Regions from separate parts of the Streptomyces colwelliae genome, predicted to be linked through region 1. Evidence: riboswitches for the same ligand, from Rfam matches in the RefSeq annotation. Region 1 holds a riboswitch; the other holds the start of a gene.

The links. A riboswitch is a leader RNA that binds a small molecule or an ion and turns the genes downstream of it on or off. The one in region 1 is predicted to bind ZMP and ZTP.
Region 2: it holds a riboswitch for ZMP and ZTP, as region 1 does, so the genes downstream of both, ACNFOC_RS32825 (bifunctional 5,10-methylenetetrahydrofolate dehydrogenase/5,10-methenyltetrahydrofolate cyclohydrolase) here and ACNFOC_RS04200 (phosphoribosylaminoimidazolecarboxamide formyltransferase) in region 1, are expected to answer to the same signal.

Annotation. Positions count from the first base shown of each region.
Region 1 covers NZ_JBLTJC010000011.1:43,402-47,797, forward strand. Annotated here, with positions in the region: gene ACNFOC_RS04185 (VOC family protein) at 1-685, opposite strand, end outside; gene ACNFOC_RS04190 (VOC family protein) at 757-1,173, opposite strand; gene ACNFOC_RS04195 (helix-turn-helix transcriptional regulator) at 1,184-1,594, opposite strand; ZMP/ZTP riboswitch at 1,743-1,827, shown strand; gene ACNFOC_RS04200 (phosphoribosylaminoimidazolecarboxamide formyltransferase) at 1,858-3,015, shown strand; gene ACNFOC_RS04205 (IMP cyclohydrolase) at 3,111-4,184, shown strand.
Region 2 covers NZ_JBLTJC010000199.1:14-4,409, reverse strand. Annotated here, with positions in the region: gene ACNFOC_RS32835 (RNA polymerase sigma factor) at 1-393, shown strand, start outside; gene ACNFOC_RS32830 (CU044_5270 family protein) at 487-1,386, shown strand; gene ACNFOC_RS32825 (bifunctional 5,10-methylenetetrahydrofolate dehydrogenase/5,10-methenyltetrahydrofolate cyclohydrolase) at 1,387-2,235, opposite strand; ZMP/ZTP riboswitch at 2,257-2,341, opposite strand; gene ACNFOC_RS32820 (nuclear transport factor 2 family protein) at 2,601-2,966, opposite strand; gene ACNFOC_RS32815 (hypothetical protein) at 3,138-3,434, shown strand; partial or broken gene ACNFOC_RS32810 (ABC transporter ATP-binding protein) at 3,514-4,396, opposite strand, start outside.

The sequences.
Region 1 (4,396 bases):
CCGGGTCCCGCATCACCGTCCAGTGCTTGCCGTGGGAGACGACGGTCGCGCCGAGTTCCTCGTGCCGTGCGACGGCCGCGCCGATGTCCGCGCAGGCCAGGTCGAGATGGGCGGCGGCGAGGTGTTCCTCGCCGAGGCGTTGCAGCAGGATGCGGATCGGCAGGCCGGGCGGGGGCTTGAGCACGTGGAACTCGGGGAGCGCGCCCGCCAGCGAGGCCCAGTCGGGCAACAGGGCGCTCCAGAAGGCGACTTCGGCGTCGTAGGAGCCGGGGCCGATGTCGAGGGAGACCTGGTCGAGGCGGCTGCCGGCCACGACGGGCGGTCGTACGGACTCGCCGTGCCAGGGGACGGCGCAGAACAACTGACCGCCGGGGGACCGGAGTACGGCCCAGCCGTCGTGCTCGGCGACGGTCTCCGCGCCGAGTCGCAGCGCGGCGCCCACGAACGCCGGTACGTCCTCGACGGAGAAGTCGAGATGAGCGCCGCCCGCGCCCGCCTCGACCCCCTGGACCTTCACACAGGCGTCGGCCCCCTCGGACAGCAAGGTGACGAACTCCCCCTGTTCACCGCGCGGTTCGGACAGCCGGGTGTTCGTGACGGCCGTCCAGAAGGCGTGAGCCGGGCCCAGGAGGCCGAGCGGGCGGTCGACGAAGGCGTGGGTCCAGCGGATGGTCGGTGCGCTCATGGCGTGATCGTAGGCGGGAGCATGCGACGCGCCCGCGTGATTTTCGGCCCGTCCTTTTTTCGGTCCCGCCTTCAATCGCCGCTGCGCTGCATGAACCGCAGCATGTTCCCGGCCGGGTCGCGGAACGCGCAGTCGCGGACGCCGTACGGCTGGTCCGTCGGCTCCTGGACCACCTCGGCGCCGGACTCCTGGACGCGGGCGTAGAGGGCGTCGCAGTCGGCGGTGGTGAAGTTGACCCCGCGCAGAGTGCCCTTGGCGAGCAGTTCGGCCATGGCCTGCTTGTCGGCGGGGGAGGCGTCCGGGTTCGCGGCCGGCGGCTCCAGGACGATCTCCACGTCCGGCTGCAACGGCGACCCCACGGTCACCCACCGCATGCCCTCGAAACCGACGTCGTTACGGATTTCCAGCTCCAGGACGTCGCAGTAGAAGGCGAGCGCCTTGTCGTGGTCGTCGACGGCGATGAAGCACTGGCGGAGTTTGAGATCCATGGACGACAGGCTAGGGGCGGAGCGGTGGTCCCGCCCGGTTCGGGCGGGTGAAAGTGCGGGCCACGCAGGACGGGATCACCGCGCCCGCCTCGTGGGAGCGGGCGCGGTAGGCGCTCGGGGTCTCGCCGACCAGTTCGGTGAAGCGCGAGCTGAACGAACCGAGCGAGGTACAGCCGACGGCCATGCACACCTCGGTCACGCTGAGGTCGCCGCGCCGCAGCAGCGCCTTCGCCCGCTCGATCCGCCGGGTCATGAGATAGCTGTACGGCGTCTCCCCGTACGCGGCGCGGAAGCTGCGCTGGAAGTGGCCCGGGGACATCAGCGCGGTCCGCGCGATCGAGGCCATGTCGAGCGGTTCGGCGTACTCGCGGTTCATGCGGTCACGGGCCTGGCGCAGCCGTACGAGATCGTCGCGGTTCACGTCGCCCAGGATGGCACGGGTGCGGCGTCTTGACCTCGGTCCAGGAACGCGAGGGAGAGGGGCTCCGCCGTCGGTCGGGACGGGCCGACTGGCTCCCCCCCCCACACACAGCCTGACCGATCACCACGCCGTGTCTGCCGATACAGTGGTGCCCGGCCGCGACTGGCGAGGGTGGACAACCACCGGGGAGCGGCTGTTCTTTCACGTGAGCGTCGACCGCCTGGGCGCCTCCGCCAGTGAATTTCCGCTGAGGAGGCCAAGACGTGGATCTGCGTTACGGAATCAACCCACAGCAGCAGCCGGCGCATGCCACGCCGGTGGGGCCCGGCCGGTGGCCGGTTCGGGTGGTGCAGGGAAGCCCGTCGTACATCAACATGTTGGACGCGCTGAACGGCTGGCAGCTGGTGTGTGAGGCGAGCCGGGCCCTGAAACGGCCGGCGGCTGCTTCCTTCAAGCATGTCTCACCCGCCGGTGCCGCCGTGGCCGGGCCCGTCGATGACGTGACAGCGGAGCTCTACGGCGTTCAGCAGCCCGATGTCGGCCCCCTGACCAGTGCGTATCTCCGCGCTCGCGACGCCGACCCGAAGTCCTCCTACGGAGACTTCGCCGCTGTCTCGCACCCGGTCGACGCGGAACTTGCCGCATTGCTGGCCCGCGTGGTCTGCGACGGCATCATCGCGCCGGGCTATGCGCCGGGCACCGTGGGAACGCTCGCCAAGAAGAAGAACGGCCGCTTCCTCGTCATGGAGGCGGACCCGGCCTTTGTGCCGCCGGAGCGTGAGACGCGCGAGGTCTTCGGCCTGCGCCTGGCCCAGCAACGGGACGAAGTGCCGCTTGCCGCCACGCTGTTGGAGAACGTCGTGTGCGGTGCGCTGCCCACGACGGCCGCGGAGGATCTTCTGCTCGGCCTGGTGGTGCTGCGTCACACCCAGTCCAACTCGGTGTGCTACCTGCGGGACGGGGTGACGCTGGGCATCGGCGCGGGACAGCAGTCCCGCGTCGACTGCACGCGACTTGCCGGCGCGAAGGCCGACACCTGGTGGTTGCGTCGCCATCCGGCGGTTCGAGCTCTCGCCTTCCGGCCGGACATCCGACGCCAGGACCGGATCAACTGGCAGATCCGCTTCATCGAGGGTGACCTCACGCCGGACGAGAGCACCCGCCTCTCCCGTGCGCTGTCCCAACCGGGGGAAGAGCTGACCGGCAGCTCGCGCGCCGAGTGGATGGCCCGTCTGAAGGGCGTCGCGTTCGTCTCCGACGGGGCTCTGCCGTTCCGCGACAACGTCGACCACGCACACCGGCACGGTGTCCGCTACATCGCCGAGCCGGGCGGATCGATCCGTTCCGCCGAGGTCGAAGACGCCTGCCGCGAGCATCGGATCGCCCTCGCACGCACCGGCCTCAGGCTGTTCCACCACTGAGGAACCATGCCCTGCGACGACGCTCGTGGGGCGCTGCGTCAGGAAAGCGCCGTCGACAGGGATGCCGTCCTCGGACCGACCAGAAAGGGCACCGCATGCTCGACCTCCACGACCTGTTGTCCGCCAACCCCTACCCGGGCCGCGGGGTCCTGTGCACCCGCACCCACTCCGGAGCGGTTCTGGGTGGTTACTTCCTCACCGGACGCAGCCCTGCCTCGCGCGACCGCGCCCTGCGACTGATCGACGGTGAGCTCGTGGTCGGCCCCCGCACCATGGGGAAACATGATCCACTGCGCCACTACGCCGCCGCCACGGCTACCGGTGGCTGGCTGGTTCTGGGTAATGGTGAGCAGGTGTCCCAGGCCGCGGAACGACTCCGTGCGGGAGCCGCGCCCACCGAAGCGCTCAGCGGCTTCGAGTACGAACCGGACCCGCCGATCCGGACGTCCCGGATCACCGCGCTGATCAGCCGCGACGGCGGACGCACCGCCGTTTTCGGAGCCGCCCGGCCCAGTCGCGCCGCACGCCTGACCAGCAACGTGATGACCCTCGCCGTGCAGGATCTGGAACCGGGCGAGGCGGTCCTGCTGACCACCTACGACTCCGATGGCGAACAGGTCTCGGTCGCCGCTCCCTTCACCGAGGCCGCTGTCAGCGCCAGGAACGCCGAGGAACTGTTGGACGAGATCTGGTCCGCGCTCGACGAACGGTTCAGGATCGCTGCCGCCGTCCTTGATCCTGCCCCAGGGACCAGGGTCGGCGATCCGGCGATCTGCTTGAGCTGTGACGCTTGTAGCGCCCGCCTTCTGCCCCAACGGTCGCTTGGGCGTGGGTCCGTGCGGCAAACCCGTGTCGTGGACGGGCGGGACGCCTGGGAGACAGGCCGAGACAGGCTTCCTGTGACACATTCCGATCTCGCTCGCCGCATCCATGCCGTCTCCCACCTCGAAAGCCACTTCACGCTCCGGTCCGGACGGGCCGCCACGGAGTACTTCGACAAGTACCGGTTCGAGGGCGATCCCGTTCTACTGGACGAGATCGCCCAGCGGATGACGCCACCGGCGACGAGGTCGGCGAGGTGCGGGTACTTCACCCGCACCTCGATACTCAGCGATGCTGCCGGGCCGCTGCCGGGTATCGAGCATCCAGCAGGCCGCGCCCTCGGGTAAGGACGCGTGGCCCCCGCGGATCAGCGAGATCACGTGCCTCGGTGGCGTCCTCGTCTGCCGTCGCTGACGCAGGAACGACGAAGGGGCCCCGCCGGCGAACCGGCAGAGCCCCTTCCCCAAACCCACTGACCGTCGATGGTGCACCGATCGCCGGTCCGTCGGGACAGGCCGACTGGGTGTCAGGCCTTCTTCGTCTCCTAGTAATGGGCCGG
Region 2 (4,396 bases), on a different contig from region 1:
GCCTGGCGCCGCCGCGCGGATCTGCCGGCGGCTCCGTTGCCCTGGCTGTACGGCGTTGCCCGTAACTGCCTGGCCAACGCGGTGCGGGGATACGGGCGGCGGCGTCGGCTCGTCGAGCGGCTGGGCAATGACGAGAGTGCGCATGGGCGGCAGGTCGTGGCCAGCCCTGATGCGGATGCCCCCGGGGCGTGGGTGCACGAGGCGTTGGCGCGGTTGTCGTCAGGCGACCAGGAGGTGTTGAGGCTTACGGCGTGGGAGGAACTGGGTGTGGAGGAGGTTGCCGTGGTTCTTGGGTGTGGGGTGCGGGCTGCGGCGATGCGGTTGCACCGGGCGCGACGGCGGTTGAGAGCGGAGATAGAGAGGCTGAGTGCGGTGGCCGGAGGAGCGGCGTGATGTGTTGTCGATTGGCTGCTGCGCCGTCGTGGCTGGTCGCGCAGTTCCCCGCGCCCCTTTGGGGCGCCACAGTCGCCCCGGAGGAACATCGTCATGGCTGATGAGCTTGAACTTCTTCGTAGCGCCAACCCGTTCACAAGCGATGGGCCCCTCTATGGCGACGGGCCGCTCGACCATCACGCCGAGCGCGGGCTCAACCGGTTGCTGTACGAACGGCGTTCACGGCGCCGCCGACTGCTCTGGAGCCTCGCGGCCGCAACTGCCGTTGCCGCGACCGTGCTCACTCTGGTGCTGAGCGGGCCGAGCAGTACCCCGGCGGTGGCGGCTCCCCGCCCCTTGGTCGTGCAGGCGCACTCCACGCCCGTATCCCTGAAGCAGCTCGCCGCCCTCGCCGCGGCGGTCGCCGTCGACGGAACTCCCGTTCTGCGCAAGGGAACCCACGTGCAGTCCTGGAGTCTCGGCATGTCGGACGACAAGCCACCCGTCACCGTCCCCGAGGAACGCATCGTGCGCTGGAACGCGGACGACAGTCACACGGAGCGTGATGTCGAGAACGGGCATGTCCTCAAGGACACGACGTATCCGCCGAGTTGGAGCGATGTCCCGCCCGATGCCCGGCCCCCGCACGACGTGGCGGGACTGCGGGCGTACCTCCAGGAGACGGCGTACAGCAAGACGCCGTTGACCACTGCCGAACTCCTTGCGGCCGTGGGGGAGTTGCTGGACCACTGGACGCTCGGGGCGCGTGAGTCGGCCGCGTTGGCGCGGCTGCTCGCGGGGGCGGACGGGCTGCGGCCGGTGGGGGAGGTGACCGACCGCCTCGGGCGGCACGGGCAGGCGTATGTGTATCGGCAGTCGGGCAGCCGCCTGATGCTGATCATGGACCCGGCCACCGGCGCCGTCCTCGGACTGGAGAGCACCTTCACGAAGGACCAGCCCGAGTACGGCGTCAAGGCCGGGGACGTCATGGACTACAGCGCGTGGACGCGCTGATCACACCCCGAGCTGCCGGGCGGCGGCGGTCACGGTCTGTTCCAGGAGCGTGGCGATCGTCATCGGGCCGACACCGCCCGGTACCGGCGTGATCAGCGAGGCGCGTTCGGCGGCGGAGTCGAAGTCGACGTCGCCGACGTTGCCCGCGTTGTAGCCGGCGTCGATGACGACCGCGCCGGGCTTGATGTCCTCGCCGCGGATCAGGCGGGGGCGTCCGACGGCGGCGACCACGATGTCCGCCTCGCGCACCACCGCCGAAAGGTCCTGGGTGCGGGAGTGGCAGTAGGTGACCGTCGCGTCGCGGGCGAGCAGCAGCATGCCGGCCGGCTTGCCGAGGATCGCGCTGCGGCCGACCACGACGGCCCGCTTGCCGGACGGGTCGACGTCGTACTCGTCGAGCAGCCGCATGATGCCGCCGGGCGTGCAGGACACGAAGCCCGGCAGGCCGAAGCTCATCGTCGCGAAGGACGCGAAGGTGACGCCGTCCACGTCCTTCTCCGCCGCGATGGCCTCGAACGCGGCCCGCTCGTCGATGTGTTCACCCATCGGGTGCTGGAGCAGGATGCCGTGCACGGTGGGGTCGGTGGAGAGCGCGGTGAGGGTGCCGACCAGTTCGACGGTGGTCGTGGTGGCGGGCAGTTCGACGTGCCGGGACTCGATGCCGGCCTTGCGCGAACGGTTCTGCTTCATCCGGACGTACGTGACGGACGCGGGGTCCGCGCCGACCAGGACCGTCGCCAGACAGGGCGCCGTACCGGTGCGCTCCGTGAGGTCGGCGGCCTTCTTCGCGGTGTCCTCGACGATGCGCCGGGCGAGCGCGGTGCCGTCCATGAGTCGTGCCTGGGACATGATCCACTCCTGAGCTGGTTGACCAATCGCCCAGGCGCACGGCATCGACTCCGCGTGGGCCGCTCCACGGTGGTGCTCCACCTCAGCGCCAGTCACGACCCACGAACAGCCTAACGGACGGTCCTACGACCGTCAGGGGCCCGCTCACCGACGCCGGACGTGCCGGGTCCGACCGGCAGGCGGCGGCGGAAGCGGGTGGGATCGCGCCGCCCGCAGCGCCGACCCCAGGAGAGCGGCGGACGCGCGCAGACCCGCTGCGGTAACCGTTGCTCGGCGTCGCGTCACGACGGAACGCGCGGGTGCGGTGCTCGCCGAGAAGGTCCAGGTCAGACGGGTGCTGATCCGGACCCTCGGTACCAGCCCCGCTAGCCGTCCCATGCCTGGATCATGGTCTGCCGGGTGATCTTGCCGTCCTGGAGCAGGAGCATCGACTCGGCGAGGACCCTGGCCCCGTCCGGGTACTGACACGACTCGCTGTAAGCAACCCGGTCCCCTTCCACGACGCACTGCTCCAGCTTGTGCGTCATGTCGCGGCTGTAGACGTCGGCGAGCATCGCGCCGATCTCGTCCCGGCCGTGCAGGACCTTGGGGTGACTGGGCTGGGTCTGGTGGTCGACGACGTGGATCTCGGCGTCGTCCGCGTAGAGCGACAGAAGTGTCGCCGCTGTGTGATCCTCGATGCCCCGGCGCAGGGCTTCGGTGTCGAAGCCGGGGCGTGCCGCAGTGCCCATGGTGACCTCCTCGGAGGGCCGCGGCCCGAACAGGAGCGAGCCGCGGAGGGCCTCTCCTACGAGACTCCTCCGTCACGCCCGGGTCGGCAAACCGGGCGGCACACTCCGCCTGACGGGTGAGCGCCCACCCGTGCCCGTGACCGCGCGGGGACCGGGCGCGTTGCTGAGGGCATGATCTCAACACGACGTATTGCCGCCGCCGTTGGTCTCGCGGTCGGGGTCACCGGCCTCGTCGCGCCGATGGCGAACGCCGCCGACGCGCCCGCCTTCAAGGACGGCAAGGTCAGCCCGGTCGCCCTGCTGGACTCGCTCGCGGTGAGCGAGATCCCCGCCGAGCACCGGGCGGAGGTCCCGCGGGTCGCCAGTCAGCTCCAGGGGCTGAACCACCTGAACGACCTCCAGCAGCTGCACCAGGTCACCGACCTCGCCGCGCCGGTCACGGGACTCCTCCCCAGCATCGAGCCGTGAGCCCGCAGCACTGATCCCGCGGAGCACGCAGACCTTGAGGGCCGTCCGGAAACGGGCGGCCCTCAGTCGTTCCCCGAGGTCAGCCAGTCGTCGCCAGGAACTGCGTCGCCGCCAGCTCCGCGTACAGCGGGTCCGCGCTCACCAGCTCCCGGTGCGTGCCCACCGCGCGGACCCGGCCCGCGTCCATGACGACGATCCGGTCGGCCATCGTCACCGTGGACAGCCGGTGCGCCACGACCAGGACCGTCGTCGTACGGGCCACATCGGCGACGGTGTCGCGCAGGGCCGCCTCGTTCACCGCGTCCAGCTGCGAGGTCGCCTCGTCGAGGAGCAGCAGCCGGGGCCGGCGCAGCAGCGCGCGGGCGATGGCGACGCGCTGGCGTTCGCCGCCCGAGAGGCGGGTGCCGCGGTGGCCGACGAGAGTGTCGGCGCCCTTCGGGAGGCGGGCGACCAGGCCGTCGAGGCGGGTCGTCCTCAGGACGCGGGTGACGGCGTCGTCGTCCGCGTCCGGGTTGCCGAGCAGCAGGTTGTCGCGCAGGGAACCCGACAGGACCGGGGCGTCCTGCTCCACGTACCCGATGGCGGACCGGAGTTGGGAGAGTTCCCACTCCGCGAGGTCCCGGCCGTCGAGGGTGATGGCGCCGGACTCGGGGTCGTAGAAGCGCTCGATGAGGGAGAAGACGGTGGTCTTGCCCGCGCCGGACGGGCCGACGAACGCCGTCATGCCCTGGGCCGGTACCTCGAAGGTCACGCCGTGGTGGACGTAGGGGAGGTCGTCGGCGTAGCGGAAGCGGACGTCGTCAAGGGCGTCCTGCGTGGTGACGACGCCCGCGCCGCGTCGAGGACGATGGAGGCGGCGTATCTCGTGCGGACCGGGGAGGAGTCGTCGGCGAGGGCGGTCCGGCGGAATCTCGCCGTCGGACCGCCCTCGTCGTTCGCGTTGGTGTTCATGGCGGTGATGC